3 regions of the Marinobacter sp. SBS5 genome follow, and region 2 is predicted to be linked to each of the others. Evidence: predicted binding sites of a transcription regulator. Region 2 holds the regulator's gene; each other region holds the start of a gene.
What was found. The regulator sigma-54, encoded in region 2, starts transcription at its own class of promoters, with help from an activator protein. The targets are predictions, from matches to a motif close to ANTGGCATNNANNTTGCTNT.
Positions count from the first base shown of each region.

Region 1: the regulator sigma-54 is predicted to act here: its motif matches at 1,818-1,837, upstream of flgA (flagellar basal body P-ring formation chaperone FlgA).
Region 3: the regulator sigma-54 is predicted to act here: its motif matches at 1,817-1,836, upstream of glnA (glutamate--ammonia ligase).

Region 1 is NZ_JBLWAZ010000002.1:47,814-54,700, reverse strand. Features, by position in the region: gene ACNQ6O_RS05890 (pilus assembly protein PilB) at 1-1, shown strand, start outside; gene ACNQ6O_RS05885 (flagella synthesis protein FlgN) at 72-542, opposite strand; gene flgM (flagellar biosynthesis anti-sigma factor FlgM) at 550-876, opposite strand; gene flgA (flagellar basal body P-ring formation chaperone FlgA) at 1,003-1,707, opposite strand; gene ACNQ6O_RS05870 (chemotaxis protein CheV) at 1,864-2,793, shown strand; gene ACNQ6O_RS05865 (CheR family methyltransferase) at 2,831-3,658, shown strand; gene ACNQ6O_RS05860 (cupin domain-containing protein) at 3,689-4,342, opposite strand; gene ACNQ6O_RS05855 (isochorismatase family protein) at 4,361-4,891, opposite strand; tRNA gene ACNQ6O_RS05850 (tRNA-Ser) at 5,081-5,171, shown strand; gene ACNQ6O_RS05845 (AEC family transporter) at 5,230-6,180, opposite strand; gene ACNQ6O_RS05840 (DUF1330 domain-containing protein) at 6,282-6,686, shown strand; gene ACNQ6O_RS05835 (branched-chain amino acid transporter permease) at 6,696-6,887, opposite strand, start outside.
Region 2 is NZ_JBLWAZ010000001.1:944,257-951,143, forward strand. Features, by position in the region: gene rapZ (RNase adapter RapZ) at 1-133, opposite strand, end outside; gene ptsN (PTS IIA-like nitrogen regulatory protein PtsN) at 175-645, opposite strand; gene hpf (ribosome hibernation promoting factor) at 746-1,048, opposite strand; gene ACNQ6O_RS04535 (RNA polymerase factor sigma-54) at 1,120-2,661, opposite strand; gene lptB (LPS export ABC transporter ATP-binding protein) at 2,838-3,563, opposite strand; gene lptA (lipopolysaccharide transport periplasmic protein LptA) at 3,577-4,098, opposite strand; gene lptC (LPS export ABC transporter periplasmic protein LptC) at 4,082-4,681, opposite strand; gene kdsC (3-deoxy-manno-octulosonate-8-phosphatase KdsC) at 4,678-5,247, opposite strand; gene ACNQ6O_RS04560 (KpsF/GutQ family sugar-phosphate isomerase) at 5,247-6,236, opposite strand; gene ACNQ6O_RS04565 (ABC transporter ATP-binding protein) at 6,440-6,887, shown strand, end outside.
Region 3 is NZ_JBLWAZ010000006.1:19,093-25,979, reverse strand. Features, by position in the region: gene typA (translational GTPase TypA) at 1-1,577, opposite strand, end outside; gene glnA (glutamate--ammonia ligase) at 1,970-3,373, shown strand; gene ACNQ6O_RS14330 (DUF4124 domain-containing protein) at 3,569-4,093, shown strand; gene glnL (nitrogen regulation protein NR(II)) at 4,332-5,432, shown strand; gene ntrC (nitrogen regulation protein NR(I)) at 5,429-6,862, shown strand.

The DNA of each region.
Region 1 (6,887 bases), on a different contig from region 2:
ACAACCAATTGTTGCGTTCTAAACAAAATGCCCGGCCAAGAGCCGGGCATTTTACTTTTTACTAGCGAGAATCAAGCGCTGGCAAAAACGGTGCTACTTGAAACGCTGGTCTGCTGACCCTGAGCGCCGTAGAGCTTTTGCTGGCTAGAGGCACCGCGGAAAATATCAGTGACGCGTGCGAGGCGCTTTTGCAGATGACTGACCACTCGACTGTTGTTCTGGTTGAGTGACTGACACTCCCGAAGCTTTTGATCGGCCGCTTTCCACAGCTGATGCAAATCACTCATTCCGCCGGCCTGAATAAAGCGCGAGGGCTCGCCGGAGTCAGGGCGATAGCCCATGTTCACCAACAGGTGGATCTTCTGTCGGGCTCGATCACGGATAGCGCCAAGAATTTGATTCTTTTCTTGTGTAAGCTCTTGCAGAGGACTGATATCCGGAGAGGACAATGCCTGCTTCTCCCTAAGGAGAAGATCCGCCAAGCCTTCCAGCTGGCGGAGGTCTTCACTAAGAAGGGTCTTCAACTCATCGATAGCGGCCATATTCTACTCACCCAAAAATGCTTTCATCCATCTCAAGCATTTTCTGGGCCAGTTTTTCTGCGTCGATCTTGTAGGTGCCGTTATCCAGTGCCGAGCGAATCTGCGCGATGCGATCGTCGTCCATTTCCGGGTAATCGCCAAGCTTTTGCTCAAGCTGTTTCAGGTTTTTGGCCTGACTGCTAAGGCTAACGTTCTCGCCACGAGCAGCTGGGCCTTGCGCCTGGGCTTGATCGGCTGCTGATGACGTGGTGTTGGCGGTGCTTGCCGCTTTATCGGCCGGTGTTCTGGTGGTGTTGACCTGGCCTGGGCCAATTCCATTTAAGTCAACTGACATAAAATTACCTGCTTGCCTGTGACCACTGCTAACGAGTGGCAGAATCGGGTTTATACCTTCTTATCGGCAAGGTGTTGCCGTACTTTAGTCTTTTCAGGAAAAAAATTTCCGCTCTGTCGTTAAGCGCTATTGCATCGGTATCTCAACACGCCCCGGCGCTACCACGGTTGCCTTGAGTGTGCGCGCGGAACGAAGATTCTCTACCAGCACTTGCTCCCCGATACTTGCGTTGCCAAGAGCTTTGCCGCGGGAACTGACCGAAAACGAGCCGGATTGGGCAACAATAATAACATGGTCGCCCCGCTCGATGGCATCAGGGGCTTCCAGCAAGTCCGGAGTCAGCATTGTGCCCGTTTTAACGGGGCGGCGAACCATCATGCCCTGAATTGTGTCTATGTCGGTTAGAGTGCCCCGGCGACTGGCATTCAGCTGAACTTCGCTTGTCGTCAGGGCAGCGCTGGTTAATCGCTCGCCCCTTGTTAAGGGGCGTGCAGCAACGATGGCTTCGCCGTAGATCTCCACAGACGCCGTAACGTACATTCGCCACGGACGCTCGCCAGCGCAGCTAATAAGAATGGAAGGGCTCGGCGTTCGCAGCGGATCGCTAACGAAGTTCAGTTCAGGCTTTCCCTCGCACGGTGCCAGTTTCAGGCGCCGGTCAATATTGCCTATTTGATACTCAATGCGCCGATTTAGTTCCGATTGATCCTCGGCCCATGTTTGCAAGAAACGCTGTGCCATGTTTCGAATATCGCTGGCGGTTGTGGTCTGTTTGGCGAAGACGGGGAGGCTGAAAAAGAGGGTCAGCGTAAGAAATAAGAGGGTGCGCATCTTTGTTGCTTTGTCCTATGCTGTTGGTATGTCTGCTGCCCTTTAAAAAAAGTTAAGGATCTGGGCATATGGCCGTTACACTGTGTCTGAATTCAATGCTTGTGAACTATAAAGCAAAATCAGTGCCGGTTAAGGGCACCCTAGGAGTAGAGCGTCATGACAGGGGTACTTCAAAGCGTTAATCAGCGCACCCAGCTGGTCGGCCAGAATCGGCTCGAACTGTTGCTGTTTCGGCTCCGTGGCCGTCAGGTCTATGGTATTAACGTCTTCAAAGTGAAAGAAGTGTTGCAGTGCCCAAGACTGTCTTCTATTCCTAACAGTCGTGCGGTTGTGCGCGGCGTATCCCATATTCGTGGGGAGACCATTCCCATTGTTGACATGGGCATGGCGATCGGTCTGCCAGGCGTACCCCAGGAGCAACTGGCGACGAGCTTTGTGATCATCACGGAATACAACCGAAAGACCCAGGGGTTTTTGGTGTCTGGCGTCGACCGCATTTTAAATATGAATTGGGAAGACATCATGCCGCCGCCGAAAGGAGCGGGCAAAGATGTATACTTGACGGCGGTTACCAAAGTTGATGAAAAACTGGTTGAAATCATCGATGTAGAGAAGATTCTTTCAGAGGTTTCTCCGCTTCGTGAAGACGTTAATCAAGAGATTGTGACGCGAAGTGCGGCTCAGTCCAAACGTCATCTTCCTGTCCTCGTGGTAGATGATTCCGCCGTAGCGCGGCGCCAGATCAGCCGTTGTCTGACGGCGATTGGAATGGAAGTCATTACTCATAACGATGGCAGGCAAGCGCTGGACTACTTGAAAAGTCTCACGCAGGATGGTTCATCCATTCGAGACCACCTCTCGCTGATTATCTCCGATGTGGAAATGCCCGAGATGGATGGCTATACGCTGGTTACCCGAATCAAAGAAGACCCTGCGCTAAAAGATATGTTCATCATGCTGCACACATCGCTGAGCGGTGTTTTTAACCGGGCCATGGTGCAGAAGGTGGGTGCAGACGATTTTATGGCAAAATTTAGCCCGGACGAACTGGCTGAGCGTGTAATGGAATTGATCGGGCAGGATTGATGTCCCGGTTAACCGTTTTACCCATGATAGAGATGCAATGAACGCGGAAATAACGCCTCGGGAATACGAAGAGTTCAAAACGTTCTTACAGGATGCCTGTGGCATTTTGCTGGGCGATAACAAGCAGTATTTGGTTAAAAGCCGGCTACGCAGAATTCTTGAAGATAACGGTTTGAGTTCGCTTGGTGAGCTTCTCGAGCGGCTAAAACGGTCTGGGCGTATGGGCCTTCGCGAAGTCGTGATTGATGCGATGACCACCAACGAGACGCTTTGGTTTCGGGATAATCATCCGTTTCGTATTCTCCAGGACAAACTTCTGCCAGAGTTTGCTGAGCGCAAATCGTTGCAGCCACTGCGGATTTGGTCGGCTGCATGTTCAACCGGGCAGGAGCCATACTCGGTTTCAATGGTGCTTGATGAGTTTCGGCAGACCCGTCCGGGCAAACTCCGGGACGTTCGTATAACCGCGACCGATATATCCAAAAGCGTTCTGGAAGTGGCTCGTAAGGGCGAGTATGAAATGATTGCGATCGGGCGTGGTTTGTCCCCTGAGCGCCAAAAGCGCTACTTTAAGCCCTCTGTAAACGGTGGTTGGCAGATCAATAATCAAATCAAGGCGATGGTGGAGTTTAAAGAGCTGAACCTTCTCGAGCGTTATATGCTCGGAAAGTTCGACATTATTCTATGTCGCAATGTGTTGATCTACTTCTCGGCAGAATCTAAAAAAGACATCCTGACTCGCTTGCACGGAGCATTGAACCCTGGCGGCTACCTGATTTTAGGGGCGTCAGAATCGCTGAATGGCTTGCCGGATTTGTACGAAATGGTGCAGTGCCAGCCGGGTATTGTTTACCGCAAAAAATAGGCTCGCTTTGATCCGGACATCTGCCTCCGCTTATTCGAGTGGCAGATGACCGGTCTTTACCCAAATCACGGTTTCTTCTTCTACGAAGGGGTGGTGTTGGCTCATGTGTGGTGAGCGCATCCAGGTACCTTTCGAGTACCGGCCTTGCTCATCACAAAACTCTCCCGATAACACCAGAATTTCCTCACCACCAAAGTGCCGATGCGGCTGGAACACTTCGTTGGCTGGCCACTTTACCAGGGCAACGTGTTCGTGTTCGAAATCATGCAGGGGCATAACTTGCAGGCCGCCGATACCCGGTAACCACTCGGCCGTAGTGGTATCGATGCAAACCGTTGAGGTATCGCGCGGATCAAACTGGTGCAGTTTGACTAATAACGTGCAGCCTTCCTCGCTGAACGGTGCGTGGCCGCTGCCTGGAGGATTTCGAAGATACGTTCCGGCCGAGTAGTGGCCGTTTTCGTCGGAAAAAACGCCTTCAAGCACCAGAATCTCTTCGCCTAACGGGTGTTCATGCCGACTGAAAGAAGCGCCAGGCTTATAACGGACGATGCTGGTCGCGTGCCCGCGTTCTGCTTCCTCGCGTGCCAGCGGTTTGCGCTCGACACCCGAAGCAGGGCTAGGTGCCCAGTCAAGCTCGTGGGTGCGGATGACCAAGCGTTGAGAAAAGTCCATGTTCAGCATAAAGGCGCTCGCTACTCGTTATTTGATCAACTCTTGAATGTCGCGGAAACGTGGGTGCTTGCAGTCGCCCATCCATTCAAAGGCGACCATTTCAGTTGTGACAATCCTTGCACCGCTTTGGTGGAGGCGGTCGAGGGCCACATCACGGTCGAAATCATTCCGCGAACCGGTGGCATCGGCAACGACCCAAACCTTGTAGCCGGCATCCAGTAGGCTCAAAGCCGTCTGCAGCATGCAAACGTGGGTTTCGCATCCGCCAATAATAACGTGCTGGCGGCCTTCCGGTAATTCATCAATGAGGCCGTCCGGGCAGGCATCAAAGTGGGTTTTTCCAATGGTGTTATTGCACAACTCGCGAACGGACTCGACATTCGAGCCGAGCTTTTCAGGCAATTGCTCGGTGCCAATCACGGGTACTTCGAGGAGACCAGCGATAATCGCCAGTGTTGTGCAGCGATCAATCACTTCCTCACCTTGGCTGATCGCCGGCATCAGCTTCTCTTGTACGTCGACTAGCAGCAAGGTGGATTGCTCGGCTTTCATCAGCATTCTGTTTCTCCAAAAAGGTGGGCTTCAGGGTGTTAAGCATAGCGAAAATACCGGGCGAGTAGGGCGTACCGCCGGCTCTGGAATAAATTTTTAGAGAATTTCTCAGATACGGTTGCCAAACGCCGCCAAAACAATTAAAGTTTGCGCCCTCAAATGAGCGGCGAGTTCGCTGATTTGAAACAGTTTATTGGAGAGGTGGCCGAGTGGCTGAAGGCGCACGCCTGGAAAGTGTGTATACGTTAATAGCGTATCGAGGGTTCGAATCCCTCCCTCTCCGCCAATACGAAACCCCAGCAGAAATGCTGGGGTTTTTTGTTTGTGGCTATGAAAAGGTTGCTTCAACCTAACCCGGTAGACCGTAAAACGAACACGCCAATGGTCACAGTCACACTCGCCATCAGTGTGGTTAGCGCGATAATGTTGGCGGCCATCCGGTCATTGCCCCCCAGCGCTTTCACCATCACAAAACTCGCCGCTGCGGTGGGGCTGGCAAAGAACAGAAACATCAGCCCCAGTTCACGCCCTTCAAATCCCGCTAGCCACGCTGCCAACGTGCAGGCTACCGGCAGTGTAATCATCTTCCAGGTTGCGGAGCCCAGCGCCGGCCCATTGTCACTGCGCATTGATTTCAATGACACCGTACCGCCGATGCAGAGCAGGGCAAGGGGAAGAGTCAGTGAGGCAAAGTAGTCGCCGCTGGTCATCACCCACTTTGGTAGGGTGATTTGCAGCGCGGCGAAGGGTATCGCGACAACCACCGCGATAATGAGTGGGTTGTGGACGATATCTCTCGCGGTGTTTGAGAAATTCATGTGTTTGTTGGGCTGATAGGCCAGCAATACCACCACCGAAAGTATGTTGTACGAAATAATGATCAGGCCGAGCAATAACCCCCCGGCTGAAAGGCCGTAGTCCCCATAGAGGCTGGCAGCGAGCGCTAGGCCGACAATGCCGCAATTGCCCCGAAAAGCCCCTTGAACGTAAACACCGCGATCATCTCTGGGGACTCGTCGGGTGGCCCAGAGCCAAACCGCAAAAAAGCTCCCCAGCGTGGCCGCCAAGTAAAACAGCAGCATGCTGGCGCTCAGGGTCGTGCTCAAGTCGGCTTTGATGATTGCCAGGAAGACTAGGGTAGGCAGGGTCGCTTTAAATACCAGAGCTGATGCCGTTGAAATGAAGTTCTGGTCAATCCAGTCAAGCCGGCGTAGCCCGATACCAAGAAACACCATGGCAAATACGGGCAGGGTGGTTTCCAGTGTGTAGCTGAACGTGGCTAGTAATTCGCTCAAAGTACATTACTCTCTCGATGTGCATGGCCGAGCATTTTGGTTTATGGTGCGAAGGTACGTGGGTACTTTGGCACTCTCTATAACAAATAAAAAGGATACTTATGGCGACCGTCGACTCTTCACAGGAAGAGCTGAAAAAAGTCTTACAGGAAACCCCTAAAGATCAGCCGGTAGTCATGCTCAACTTGCTGCGATTCCGCGACCGAGCGAACTACCAGGATGAAAGTGAAGCGTGTTCCGGGCGCGATGCGTACAAGCGTTACATGAAAGAGGCGGCCGCCTGTGTCAAAGCCGTCGGCGCTGAAGTCATTTGGTCAGGCCGAAGTGTGGGTTCTCTGATTGCGCCGCCGGATGAAGCTTGGGATCAGGTATTGCTGGTGCGATACCCTTCGACAGACGCCTTCTTGGCTATGATCGAAAGCCCCGATTACAAAGGCGTTCTCAAGCATCGAACCGCCGCACTCGAAGATTCCCGACTGGTAGCCAATGTCGAAGATGGGGTGTAACCCGAACCCCTAAACAACCACTCCGGTTTGCTGAATAGCCATATAGGCGATGGTGCCTGTCGCAATCGATAGCAATGCATTACCACGCCATAGGTGGATAGCCACAACGAGCAAGCCCGGTATCAGGGCATCTAATCCCAATATTCCAGTATTCCAGTTACCCGATCGCTGCAAAAAGACCGTGGCCAATAGTGCCATTAC
Region 2 (6,887 bases):
TGGCCTCTTGAGTCAGTGGGGACAGAAGGCCGATGGGGAGGTTGTCTATGCAGTAGAACCCCAAATCCTCAAGTACGTGCAGCGCGGTACTTTTGCCCGAGCCTGAGCGGCCGCTGACGATGATCAGCTTCATAACGGTATTCCTCTCATGCTACGCGTTCTGCCCAAACTGTATCAGTTAGGGTTGGAAATCATGGCCTGGTGCAGGCTGCCGGCATCCTGACACTGGCGCAGTTTTTCGCAAAAAGAGCTTTCATTAAACTTCTCGGCAAGCTGACTGAGCAGCTCCAAGTGTTCGCTAGTCGCCTCTCTGGGGACAACCAGGGCGAAAACAATGTCAACCGGTTGGCTGTCGATGGAATCGAAGTCAACCGGTTCGGCCAGTGTCATCAATACGCCGATGACTCTATCCAGCCCGTCCAGACGGCAATGGGGGATAGCTATGCCTTCGCCAATACCGGTACTGCCCAGCCGCTCCCGCGACACCAGGTTGTTAAAGATATCTGTATCGTTGAGGCTTTCATCCTGTTGATGAATGTGTTCAGCGATAAACTCCAGTACACGCTTCTTGCTTGACGCCGCAACCCGGCACAGAGTCAGTTCTGGAGCCAGAATGTTGTCGATGGTCAGGGATGAATCGGTCATAGATCGACTTCATTTCCGTAAAAAAAAGGCTGCGGCCGGATACTCCTGCCGCAGCACGTCTTATTGAAACGCCCGGTTCGGTTTCACGCTAAAGAGCGCGTTAACCGTTACCTTGCATCCGAGCAACTGTTTTCTCTTTATGCTTGAGGATTTGGCGGTCGAGTTTGTCGACCAAGCCGTCGATAGCGGCGTACATATCCTCACTTTCAGCCTTTGCGTGAATTTCGCCACCAATTACGTGGAGGGTAGCTTCGGCCATCTGGCGAACTTTCTCAACTTGCAGTGTCACCTGACAATTACTGATGTGGTCAAAGTGTCTCTCAAGCTTATCAAACTTGGTGGTTACGTAATCCTTTAGTGCGGGAGTCAGTTCTACATGATGGCCTGAAATGTTGAGTTGCATAGGCTTCTCCTGTTGTCATATAGCCGGCTTTTGCCGGACTGAGTGTCAGCACCTCTTGTGCTGACGAATCCTTAAACCAAACGCTTACGCTCGTTCGAGGGAGGGATGTGCATCGCCTCTCTGTACTTGGCTACCGTACGTCGGGCAACATTGATTCCCTGTTCTCCTAGCATGGCTGCAATTTTGCTATCACTCAATGGCTTTTTTGGTGTTTCGTCGGCAATCAGTTTTTTGATCATCGCACGAATCGCCGTTGAGGAACATTCTCCACCCTCGGCAGTGCCCACGTGGCTGGAGAAAAAGTACTTGAGCTCAAAAATGCCCCGCGGGGTATGCATGTATTTTTGAGTGGTGACCCGGGATATGGTCGACTCGTGCATATCCACGGCCTGAGCGATGTCCGAGAGAATTAATGGTTTCATGGCTTCATCGCCATGGTCCAGAAAGCCCTGTTGGTACTCAACAATGCGAGTGGAAACTTTGAGCAAGGTCTCGTTGCGGCTCTGAAGGCTTTTGATAAACCACTTGGCTTCTTGCAGTTGGTCGCGCATGTAGGTGTTGTCAGCGCTGCTGTCGGCCCGCCGAATCAGCGAAGCATAGCTGGCGTTGACGCGAATGCGCGGCGCAATTTCCGGATTAAGCTCTACTCGCCAGCGACCTTCGTGCTTGCGCACGATGACATCCGGAATCACGTAGTCCGGTTCTGTGCGGTCGATGCTGTCGCCGGGGTTGGGATTCAGGCTGGTGATCACCGCCAACACTTCTTTCAATTGGTCTTCTTTCAAGCGGCTACGGCGCAGCAGCTGAGCATAATCCCGGTTGCCCAGTAAATGCAGGAATTGAGTAACCACCAATTTTGCCTGGCGCAACCAAGGGGTCTCAGGCGGCAGCTGGTTCAGCTGGATCATCAGGCAGTCTTGCAGGTCCTTGGCAAATACACCTGGAGGATCAAAATGCTGCAGTCGGCGCAGGACAGCCTGAACTTCGTCGAGTTCGAGCGGATCGTCTTCGGAATCTTCAAACAGGCCCGAATGGATCTCTTCGATGGATGACGTCAAATAGCCTCGGTCATCCACAGCATCCAGCAGAGCGTGTGCGATCGCCTGATCCCTTTCGCTTAACGGAGTCAGGTTCAGTTGCCACTCAAGATGGTCGTGTAGCGTTTCGCTCGGGGAGTTGCGGGTCTCGAAATCGGAGTCGTGTTCGTCTTCACCCCGGCTTGCAGGGGCTGGCGCCGATTGATAGATGTCGTCCCAAGCCGTATCGACAGGTAGGTCGTCTGGGATGGTGTCCGGCGTTTGGTCTTCGGCAGACCAGTCAGGCGCGGTTTCTGATTCGTCCCAATCCGAGCTTTGCGAGTCTGTGCTTTGGTCTTCTTGAGCAGCAGAAGCAGTCTCGTGCTGGTCGTCCTGGCTGCTTTCTCGCTGCTCATTCGAGTCGGTTTGATCGTCGTCCTCGGAGGTTTCCAGCATTGGGTTCGAATCGAGTGCCTGCTGAATTTCCTGCTGAAGGTCCAGCGTGGAAAGCTGCAGTAGCCGTATGGCTTGTTGCAGCTGGGGGGTCATGGTCAGGCTTTGGCCCATTTTAAGCTGTAATGAAGCTTTCATAACCATGGCTCAAAATCCATAACGTGCCTGTATCCTGATATATAGCATTGCTTGCGAATGAAAAAAATTGTTGTGTGCTGGTAACTTGCAGCGCATGCCCAACAATTTAAGCAAGTACCCTGCCGAGTTTACTTGCTAGCGTTCAGCAAAACAATCAGCCCGGCTTTCAGGTCTGCGATTGTCTATAGTCGGAACTCGTCTCCAAGGTAAACTTCTTTCACCTGCTGGTTGGCAAGAATGGCATCCGCGTTGCCCGATGCGATGATGTGGCCACCAGAGACAATGTAGGCATTCTCACAAATATCGAGCGTTTCGCGTACGTTGTGGTCGGTAATGAGAACGCCGATGCCTTTGTCGCGAAGATGTCGGATGATGTGTTTTATGTCGCTGACCGAAATAGGGTCAACTCCGGCAAAGGGCTCATCCAGAAGAATGAACGCGGGCTCCATAGCCAAAGCCCGAGCAATCTCTACCCGACGACGTTCACCGCCCGAAAGTGCCATACCCACGCTGTCGCGAATGTGGGTAATGTGAAACTCTTCGAGTAGCTCTTCCAGTTTGGCTTCGCGATCCGCTTTAGACAGCGATTTGCGAGTTTCCAGAATGGCCATAATGTTGTCGCGCACGGTCAGCTTGCGGAATACCGACGCTTCCTGAGGCAAATAACCGATGCCTTTTCGCGCACGTCCATGCATGGGGAGGGGGGTAATATCGTTGTTGTCTATGGTGATGCGGCCGTGGTCCGCGGGCACCAGTCCAACAATCATGTAAAAGCAGGTAGTTTTACCGGCACCGTTGGGGCCCAGCAGGCCAACAATTTCGCCGGAACGAATTTCCAGAGAAACGTCCAGAACCACTTTTTTCTGCTTGTAGCTTTTTGCCAGATTACTGGCCCTGAGAACTGCCATCAGAACCTTCCTGTTATTGACCTGAACTGCGCGGCTGAATCACCATTTCTACTCGGCCTGAGCCTTCACCCTCAACGTTGCCACCTTCTGCGGTGACCACCCGATTCACGGTGTCGTAGTGGATAATATCACCCCGAAAGGTGCTGCCACCTTGCTCGATCAAGGCTTCTCGCTCAAAGGTAAGCTGGCTGTCTTTCGCCGACCAGGTGATGTTCCGGGCTTCGGCATTGATGACGGCGGTTTCGTCCTGCGATGGCTGGCGGTAATGGGCGGGGCTGCCGCTCGCCTCAATTCTGCTCAGGCCTTGAGGGCTGCGATAAAGAACGACGCGTTCCGCATCCAGTTTAACGTTGCCTTGCACCAGTTCTACGGCTCCGGTGTAGATGGCTGTGCCAGCGCTGTCATCCAGGCGTGCAGAGTTGGCGCTGACTTTGATGGGCTCATCGGAGTCCAGCGTGAAGGCTGCTGCCGGGCTGGCCAGAAAAGCGGCTGCCATAATCAGCGGAAAAAGAAGTCGGTTACCTGATGGGATCATAATGCCCTTCCACTTGGGAATTGAGTTCCAGAATTCGGTCGTCTAGCCAGGCTTTCATGCCTGTTGCTTTGGTGGTTCCGTGGGGCTCGATGATGGTCACCGGTTGATCGGTGTACACGGTACCCTCGGTATTGTTCAGGGTTAGCTCGTTGGTTTTGAAGGTGGTATCAGAGCCTTGAAGCTGTCGATGGATGACAACGTTACCGTTCAGGTTAACTAGCCCATCGTCTTGCAGAAGGCTACCTTGATCCGCCTCAATATTCCACGGCACCGGGTCGCCTTCTCCATGCAGGGTGGCACGGGGCTTCTCCATGGCGGCGAGGTTGTTGCGTTCGAACTGCTCGATGCGAGGGCTGGTCATGCGAATTTTCGGGTTGCCCTGTGCGTCCCAGGTCCGGTAATCCGCCTGGATGATAAAACCGTCTGGCTCCGCCGGCCCGCGAAGCTCTTTGGCGTCGTCCTGACTGCCTGGTGGTTCCTCACTTTGCCACATGAGAAACAGGGTGGCTGCTATCGTGCCGCCCAACGCCAGCGTTCTGGCCCACGCTTTGCCTTTTCCGGGGCTGAACAGTCGAGTGATCACAGCGCTTCGCTCACATAGGGTGCGAGGGTTGTTGTGAGTCGGTCTTGCGACCAGAGAATCAGGTCGCAGGCTTCTCGCACTGCGCCACTGCCGCCGGCAACCGTGGTGCAGTAATCTGCATGCTGTCTAACCAGCCAGTAACCGTTCGGGACGGTGATACCAAGGCCGGCGAATTGCAGTGCAGGAAGGTCTGGCAAATCATCGCCCATGTAGGCGATCTGCTCTGGTGTGATGTCCATGTTGGCCACCAGCTCTTGCAGGGCAATTTTCTTGTCTTCCCGCCCTTGCATGAGGTGGCTGATGCCTAGGTCGTTCATGCGTTTTTCGGTTAGAGGAGAGCGCCTGCCGGTAATTACGGCAACGGTGATGCCAGCGTTCATCAGCTGCTTCAGCCCCAAACCATCCAGAATGTTGAAGGTTTTCAGTTCATCGCCGCTGGCGCTGAAATAGAGCTTGCCGTCACTCATTATGCCGTCAACATCAAAGGCGACCAGTTTGATGGTCGCTGCTTTGGTGCGGAGTTCATCGCTCCAGTGTTGGCTGAGTGGTGGTGTCAGTTCTGGCATCAGATAACCCCCGCCCGCAACAGGTCGTGCATGTTGATGGCGCCGACCAGATTGCCTTCGCTATCAGTCACCGGCAGGGCGTTGATTTTTAGCTCTTCCATAATGTTGAGCGCATCGGCCGCCAGCTGATCTGCCTGAATGGTTTTACCGTTGCGCGTCATGATCTGAGCGATGGCGGTGGTGTGCACATCAACGGATTTGTCCAAGGTTCGGCGCAGGTCGCCGTCGGTAAAGATGCCGGTCAGCTCGCCAGTGGCGTTCACGACGGTGGTCATGCCCAGACCTTTGCGGGTTATTTCCAGAAGTGCGCCGCTCAGGGTGGTGGTTTCAAGTACACGGGGAACCTTGTCGCCGGTGTGCATAATGTCGGAAACGCGCAGCAGTAGGCGTCGCCCCAGCCGGCCGCCCGGGTGAGAAAAAGCGAAGTCTTCCGCGCTGAACCCGCGGGCTTCCAGCAACGCGACTGCTAAAGCATCACCCATCACCAGTGTGGCCGTGGTGCTGGATGTGGGGGCCAACCCAAGTGGGCAGGCTTCACTGGCGACACTGACGTCCAGGTTGGCCTCGGCTTCTTTTGCGAGTAAAGAGTCCGGGTTGCCCGTCATGCTGATCAGGGGCGCGCCCATTCGCCGGATTAAAGGTAGAATAGTGACGACTTCGCTGGTGCTGCCGCTGTTGGAGATGGCGATAACCACGTCTTGCGGGGTGATCATGCCGAGATCACCGTGGCTGGCTTCACCCGGGTGCACGAAAAAAGAGGGCGTGCCGGTGCTGGCCAGAGTGGCGGCAATCTTGTTGCCGATGTGGCCGGATTTGCCCATCCCTGTCACCACGACTCGGCCTTTGCAGGCCATGATGATGTCGCAGGCACGGCTGAACTCGCCATTGATACGGTGTTCGAGTGCTTCGATTGCATCCCGTTCAATCCGGATGGCCCGAACGGCTGAGTTGCGGTAATCCCGGGAACTTGAAGAGTTTGAATCTGTCATCTCGGCTGGCTTTGCTCGGTCGGTCTGTGAACCCGGCCCTGTTATCGGGACGGATGACTATGGCAGAAAGTATACCATTGATACCCGGTAGGGCTGCCAATGTTCAGGACATCTGAACGTTGCAATCAGTACATTTTAATAACCTGAGATTGAGGTCAGGCGACGCTTATCTTAATGTAGGCGCTCCTCGAAAAGGATGGATTATGGAGTCATCTGCATACATTACGCTAAAGGATGTGGTGTTTTCCCGCTCCGGTCGGCGCATTTTTGATGGTATTACCCTGGATATTCCTGTGGGTAAGATTACCGCCATTATGGGGCCAAGTGGCACCGGCAAGACGACGCTGCTTCGGGTTATCGGCGGACAACTCAAGCCGGATTCAGGCCAGGTCATGGTGGCGGGTCACGAAGTTCCGAAACTCAAGCGGAAGGAGTTGTACCGCCTGCGCGAAAAGATGGGCATGCTCTTCCAGAGTGGTGCACTGTTCACGGATATCAGCGTGTTCGAGAACGTGGCTTTCCCGCTGCGCGTACATACCTCCCTGCCGGAAGACATGATCCGCGATATCGTGTTGATGAAGTTGGAAGCGGTAGGGCTGCGTGGCGCCCGGGATCTGATGCCTTCAGAGCTTTCCGGTGGCATGACCCGGC
Region 3 (6,887 bases), on a different contig from region 2:
ATACCACATAGCTGTCCTTCGTAGATTTCCTGGCCCGGCTCAAGGAACAACTTGCCTCGGCTCTGCAGGGTTTCCAGCGAGTAAGTCAGCGCAGTGCCGGTGGCCATGGAAACAATGACACCGTTTTGACGGCTGGTCACTTCACCCAGCTTCACAGGACCGTAATGACTGAAGGTCGAAGTAAGGATACCGGTACCGGAGGTCATGGTCAGGAAGGCGTTCCGGAAACCAATCAAACCACGGGCAGGAATGGTGTATTCCAAGCGCATGCGGCCTTTGCCGTCCGGGATCATGTTGGTCATATCGCCACGACGCAGACCCATTTGCTCCATAATGGGGCCTTGGTGCTGCTCTTCGATGTCGATGATCACGTTTTCGTACGGCTCTTGCTTCTCACCGTCTACTTCTTTGATCACCACTTCCGGACGACCAACCGCCAGCTCGAAGTTTTCGCGACGCATGTTTTCGATCAGTACCGACAGGTGCAGCTCACCACGGCCAGACACTTTGAATTTGTCTGCGGAGTCACCTTCTTCAACACGCAGAGCTACGTTGTGCAGCAACTCTTTTTCCAGACGCTCTTTAATATTGCGACTGGTTACGTACTTACCTTCTTTACCGGCAAACGGCGAATCGTTGACCTGGAAGGTCATCGAAACCGTCGGTTCATCAACGGTCAGTGCGGGCAGCGCTTCAACATTAGAAGGATCACACAAGGTGTCAGAGATGAAGAGCTGATCCAAGCCGCTCACACACACAATGTCGCCAGCCTGAGCTTCGTCAACTTCGACACGCTGCAAACCGGAGTGACCCATGATCTTGAGGATTCGGCCGTTACGCTTTTTACCGTCAGCGCCGATCGCAACTACCGGAGTGTTGGTAGACACTTTACCGCGCGCGATACGGCCAATACCGATCACACCCAAGAAGCTGTTGTAGTCCAGCTGGGAAATCTGCATTTGGAACGGCAGTTCCAAATCCACGTCGGGTGCTGGTACGAAATCCACGATGGCCTGGAAAACGGCGTCCATGTTGTCTTGCATGTCTTCGTGATCCATACCTGCAATGCCGTTCAAGGCACTGGCGTATACGATCGGGAAGTCAAGCTGTTCATCAGTAGCGCCAAGGTTATCAAACAGATCAAACACCTGGTCTACGACCCAGTCCGGGCGAGCACCAGGACGGTCAATCTTGTTTACCACAACAATCGGACGCAAGCCCGCTGCGAACGCTTTTTGCGTTACAAAGCGGGTTTGTGGCATCGGGCCGTCAATCGAATCGACCACGAGCAGAACACTGTCTACCATGCTCATGACTCGCTCAACTTCGCCACCGAAATCAGCGTGTCCCGGGGTGTCCACGATGTTGATGTCGTAGTCTTTCCACTTCAGCGCAGTGTTCTTCGCCAGAATGGTAATTCCACGCTCTTTTTCCTGATCGTTGGAATCCATAACGCGCTCGCTTTCGAGCTCTTTACGGTCCAAAGTTCCGGACTTGCGCAACAATTGGTCAACCAGGGTCGTTTTACCGTGGTCTACGTGGGCAATAATGGCAACGTTTCTAAGCTTATCAATCACAACTGGTATCCTGCAGAAATTAGCGGGACGCAGTATATCGAAAAGTCCATGTCGATAATATGAAGATTAGTGCTTAATATGTAATCAATCACGAAGCGCACTGTTATTAGGCATTTACGGCCAAGGCGCACCATTTTGGCGCACAATTAAACGATTAAAAACGCACAAAACTGTGCCGCTGACGCCCCGGCATGGCTCGAAAGCCCTGCAACTGCGCTTTTGTGAGGCAATATCGGCAAACTGGCAAGGCCCTTGCTTAAGTATAAACAGCCGCAATTGAAAGGTAAGGGCCACCGGCTTCTGATAAGCTTCCCTCACCTGCAAGCAGATCGGGCCTCAGTACACTGAACGATCCGGCACAACGAATATGTATAACTTACGGAGCATGCACAATGTCCAAGACTGTTGATTTGATCAAAGAACACGAAGTCAAATGGGTCGACCTGCGTTTCACCGACACCCGCGGTAAAGAGCAACACGTAACTCTGCCTGCCTCTGAGGTAGACGAAGACTTCTTTGCCGACGGCAAGATGTTCGACGGTTCTTCCATCGCTGGCTGGAAAGGCATCAACGAATCAGACATGATCCTGATGCCGGATGACAGCAGCTCCGTACTGGATCCGTTCACTGAAGAAACCACCATCAACATTACCTGCGACATCGTGGAACCCACCACCATGCAAGGTTACGAGCGTGACCCACGCTCTGTTGCTCAGCGTGCTGAGGAATACCTGAAATCCACCGGCATCGCTGACGGCGCCCTGTTCGGCCCGGAGCCTGAGTTCTTCATCTTTGATTCCGCAAAATGGAAGACCGACATGCAGGGCTCTATGTACGAGCTCTACTCGGAAGAAGCCGCCTGGGTATCCGGCGAAGACTTCGACCGCAACAACATCGGCCATCGTCCAGGCGTTAAAGGCGGTTACTTCCCGGTTCCACCGGTAGACAGCCTGCACGATCTGCGTGGCGCTATGTGTGCGGCCATGGAATCTATGGGGCTGACCATTGAGGTTCACCACCACGAAGTCGGCACCGCCGGCCAGTGTGAGATTGGCGTCGGTCCTAACAGCCTGACCAAGAAAGCAGACGAAGTACAGATCCTGAAGTACTGCGTGCACAACGTTGCCCACGCGTACGGCAAGACGGCGACCTTTATGCCCAAGCCCGTTGTTGGCGATAACGGTTCCGGCATGCACGTACACATGTCCCTGAGCAAAGACGGCAAGAACCTGTTCGCAGGTGATAGCTACGCTGGCCTGAGCGACGAAGCTCTGTACTACGTTGGCGGCATCATCAAGCACGCTAAGGCTATCAACGCCTTCACCAACCCGGCCACCAACAGCTACAAGCGTCTGGTACCAGGTTATGAAGCACCGGTTATGCTGGCCTACTCAGCCCGCAACCGCTCTGCCTCTATCCGTATCCCGTATGTGAATAGCGCCAAAGCCCGTCGTGTTGAAGTTCGCTTCCCGGATCCGGCCGCTAACCCGTACCTGGCCTTCTCTGCACTGATGATGGCCGGCCTAGACGGCATCCAGAACAAGATCCACCCTGGCGATGCCATGGACAAGGATCTGTACGACCTGCCGAAAGAAGAAGCTCTGAACATTCCGAAGGTTGCCGAGACTCTGCAAGAAGCTCTGGACGCCCTGAAAGATGATCACGAGTTCCTGACCCGTGGTGGCGTGTTCACCGAAGACATGATTGCCGGCTACATCGACCTGAAGCGTGCCGAAGTTGAGCGCATCAACATGACCACGCACCCGGTTGAGTTCGAGCTGTACTACTCCTGCTAACTCATCGCACCGTAAAGGTGCCATGACGCAGAAAAAAACCCGCCTCGGCGGGTTTTTTTTGTGGCCGAGTCCACAAAACCCACCCAACAACTGTCGCTCTTAACGAGATGTAACCAAGCGAGCCCTCCACAGCGTTGATATCACCGCCCTTGCCCCTGATAATCAAATGAGTTAACCAGAGCACAGGCCACGATCATGAAAACACTTGTCACGCTCGCATCCGGAATCCTTCTTCTGGCCTCTTCAGCAAGCTGGGCTGAGGTCTACCGCCACGTTGATGCCCAAGGCAATGTCACCTTCTCCGACGAACCCATGAAAGGTGGTGAGGCCGTCAAAGTAAAACCCGTCACCACGATCACACTACCCAAGCCCGAAGTCGTGCGCGAAACCGACAAGCTGCGCGATGAAGTTAAGCGCGAAGGCGCTTCTTATGACGACTTGGCCTTCGCTTACCCGCAGGATGACCAGGCCTTCCATAGCGGCAACGGCACCGTAACTTTTCAAGTGCACAGTACGCCCGGCCTGAAACCCAACCACAAATATGAGATCACACTCGACGGCCAACCAGTCGGCCAAAGTACATCGGGCTCCGTCACCGTCCAGAATATTGATCGCGGCACCCACAGCGCGGTCGCTCACATAGTGGATCACAATGGCGTGCAGGTAAAATCGAGCCAACCGGTTCGCTTCACCATTCACCGGCCATCCATTGCACGCTAAACCAGGCGCACCAATTTAGTGCGCCCGCACCAAATTAAAGCCATACTGTAGGCAACAAAAGGGCATAACCCGGGCTACCTACAGGCTTCCCTCTCGCTTTGTATCAATTCAATGCACCGCCTGCCCCGCCCAGGACCGCTCTCTTGAGTTTCACGCACCTTTTTTGACTTCACACAAAAATTGGTTCGTTTTTTGCAAAACCTGAGTGATAACCATGAGCGCCCAACGGGATCCCAGCATGTCGTTTCGACCATCCAGCACCCTGGAAACCGGGTACAAAAGCATTCTCGACAGCCTGACAACAGCGGTGCTGGTCTTGGGTGATGACCTGACTATTCGCTACCTAAACCCGGCCGCCGAGAACCTGTTTGAAACGAGCCTTACGCGGACTCAGGGGACGCCTCTGCACGAGGTTCTCATCGATTCAGAGAATGCGCTGAGAACACTGCACGCAGCGGCAAAGAACGGCCAATCCTACACACGGCGCGAGGCTGAGTTCGCATTACTGACCGGATCCCGCCTGATGGTGGATTACTCAGTCAGCCCCATCAGCATTGACCCTATTGAACTACTGATCGAACTCCAGCCCATAGACCGCCAGTTACGTATCAGTCGGGAAGAAGACATTATTTCCCAGCAGGAAGCCTCCCGAATTCTTGTCCGAGGCATGGCTCACGAGATCAAGAATCCACTGGGCGGCATTCGAGGTGCAGCACAACTGCTCGACCGCGAACTGGACAGTGACGGGCAACGCGAATACACCCAGGTCATCATTAACGAGGCCGACCGGCTGCGCAGTTTAGTGGACCGTATGCTCGGGCCCAACAAAGCCCTGCAGATCGCCCCGACCAACATTCATGAGGTTCTTGAGCGGGTTCGTACCCTGATCGAGGCGGAAAGCCGGGGCAAGGTGCAGCTGCAGCGTGATTACGATCCCAGCATCCCGGAATTCTTGGGCGACAAGGAGCAACTCATTCAGGCGGTATTGAACATTGCTCGGAACGCCATGGAAGCCGCATTTGAAAACGAAAGCGCTTCAGGTTCCGAAACAACACCCACAATAACCTTCCGCACCCGAACCTTGCGACAGTTCACCATCGGCCATCAACGCCATCGCCTAGCTTGCCGCATCGACATTATCGACAACGGCCCCGGCATTCCAGCCGACCTGTTGCAGAACGTTTTTTACCCCATGATCAGTGGTCGGGCTTCAGGCACTGGCTTAGGGCTATCGATCACCCAAAGCATCATCGGCCAGCACCGGGGCTTGGTGGAATGTGAAAGCGAGCCAGGAAAAACCGACTTCATTATCTTCCTGCCTCTGGAGGACACTTTATGAATCAGCCAGAAAACGTCTGGATCATCGACGACGACAAAAGCATCCGCTGGGTTCTCGAGCGAGCGCTGAGCCAAGCCGGCCTGCAAGTTCAGGCCTTTGACAGCGGCGAAGGCATTATTGCCCGGCTCGAACGGGAACGACCGGACGCGATTGTCAGCGACATCCGCATGCCCGGCGTGGATGGTATCACCCTGCTTTCCCGAATTGTTGCATTGCACCCGGACGTTCCTGTCATCATCATGACCGCCCACTCAGATCTGGACAGCGCGGTCACCAGCTACCAGACCGGAGCGTTCGAATACCTACCCAAGCCGTTTGATGTCGATGAGGCGGTCGCTTTGGTGAAAAGGGCCATCGCTCACAGCCATGAACAAAGAGCAACGGCTGAGCCTCACATTGAAGAGGTCCAAAAGAGCACTGAAATCATTGGCGAAGCACCGGCCATGCAGGAAGTGTTTCGAGCCATCGGCCGGCTTTCAAACTCGAACATCACCGTGCTCATCAACGGTGAAAGCGGTACCGGCAAAGAGTTGGTTGCCCAGGCGTTGCACAACCACAGCCCCCGCGCCCGAAGCCCATTTATCGCCCTGAACATGGCCGCCATTCCCAAAGACCTTATTGAGTCCGAACTGTTTGGCCACGAAAAAGGCGCATTCACCGGTGCCGGAAGCACTCGCCAAGGCCGCTTCGAGCAAGCCAATGGCGGCACGCTATTTCTGGACGAAATCGGCGACATGCCCGCCGACACCCAAACCCGCTTGCTGCGCGTCCTCGCCGACGGAGAGTTCTATCGGGTTGGGGGCACCACCCCAATCAAAGTGGATGTCCGTATCATCGCCGCCACTCACCAAGATCTCGAGAAACTGGTGAATGCCGGCAGTTTCAGAGAGGATTTGTTTCACCGCCTCAACGTGATTCGTATTCACTTGCCTAAACTGGCCGAGCGACGGGCCGACATCCCCCGGCTGGTTCAACATTTCCTTGAACAAGCAGCTAAAGAACTGGCCGTAGAAACCAAACTTCTGCGCAAGGATGCTGAGGAATACCTCTCAACCCTGCCTTGGCCTGGAAACGTTCGTCAGCTTGAAAACACCTGCCGCTGGCTCACGGTGATGGCCAGCGGTCGCGAAATTCACGTTGCCGACCTGCCCCCCGAGCTTTTGGATCAAGCCGAATCGGAAAACGACGCTACCGGCCAGACTTGGCAAGAGGGACTGAAAAACTGGGCAGAACAGGAACTGAAGCGTGGTAAAAAGAGCGTACTGGACAAAGCCGTACCCGAGTTCGAAAAGATCATGATTGAGACCGCACTGAAACATACCGGCGGGCGACGCCGTGACGCCTCGATTCTGCTCGGCTGGGGCCGAAATACTTTAACTCGAAAGATTAATGAGCTGGGTTTGGACCACCCGGAAACGACGGAAGAATAGCGGTCAACGCATCAAAGCGAATGAC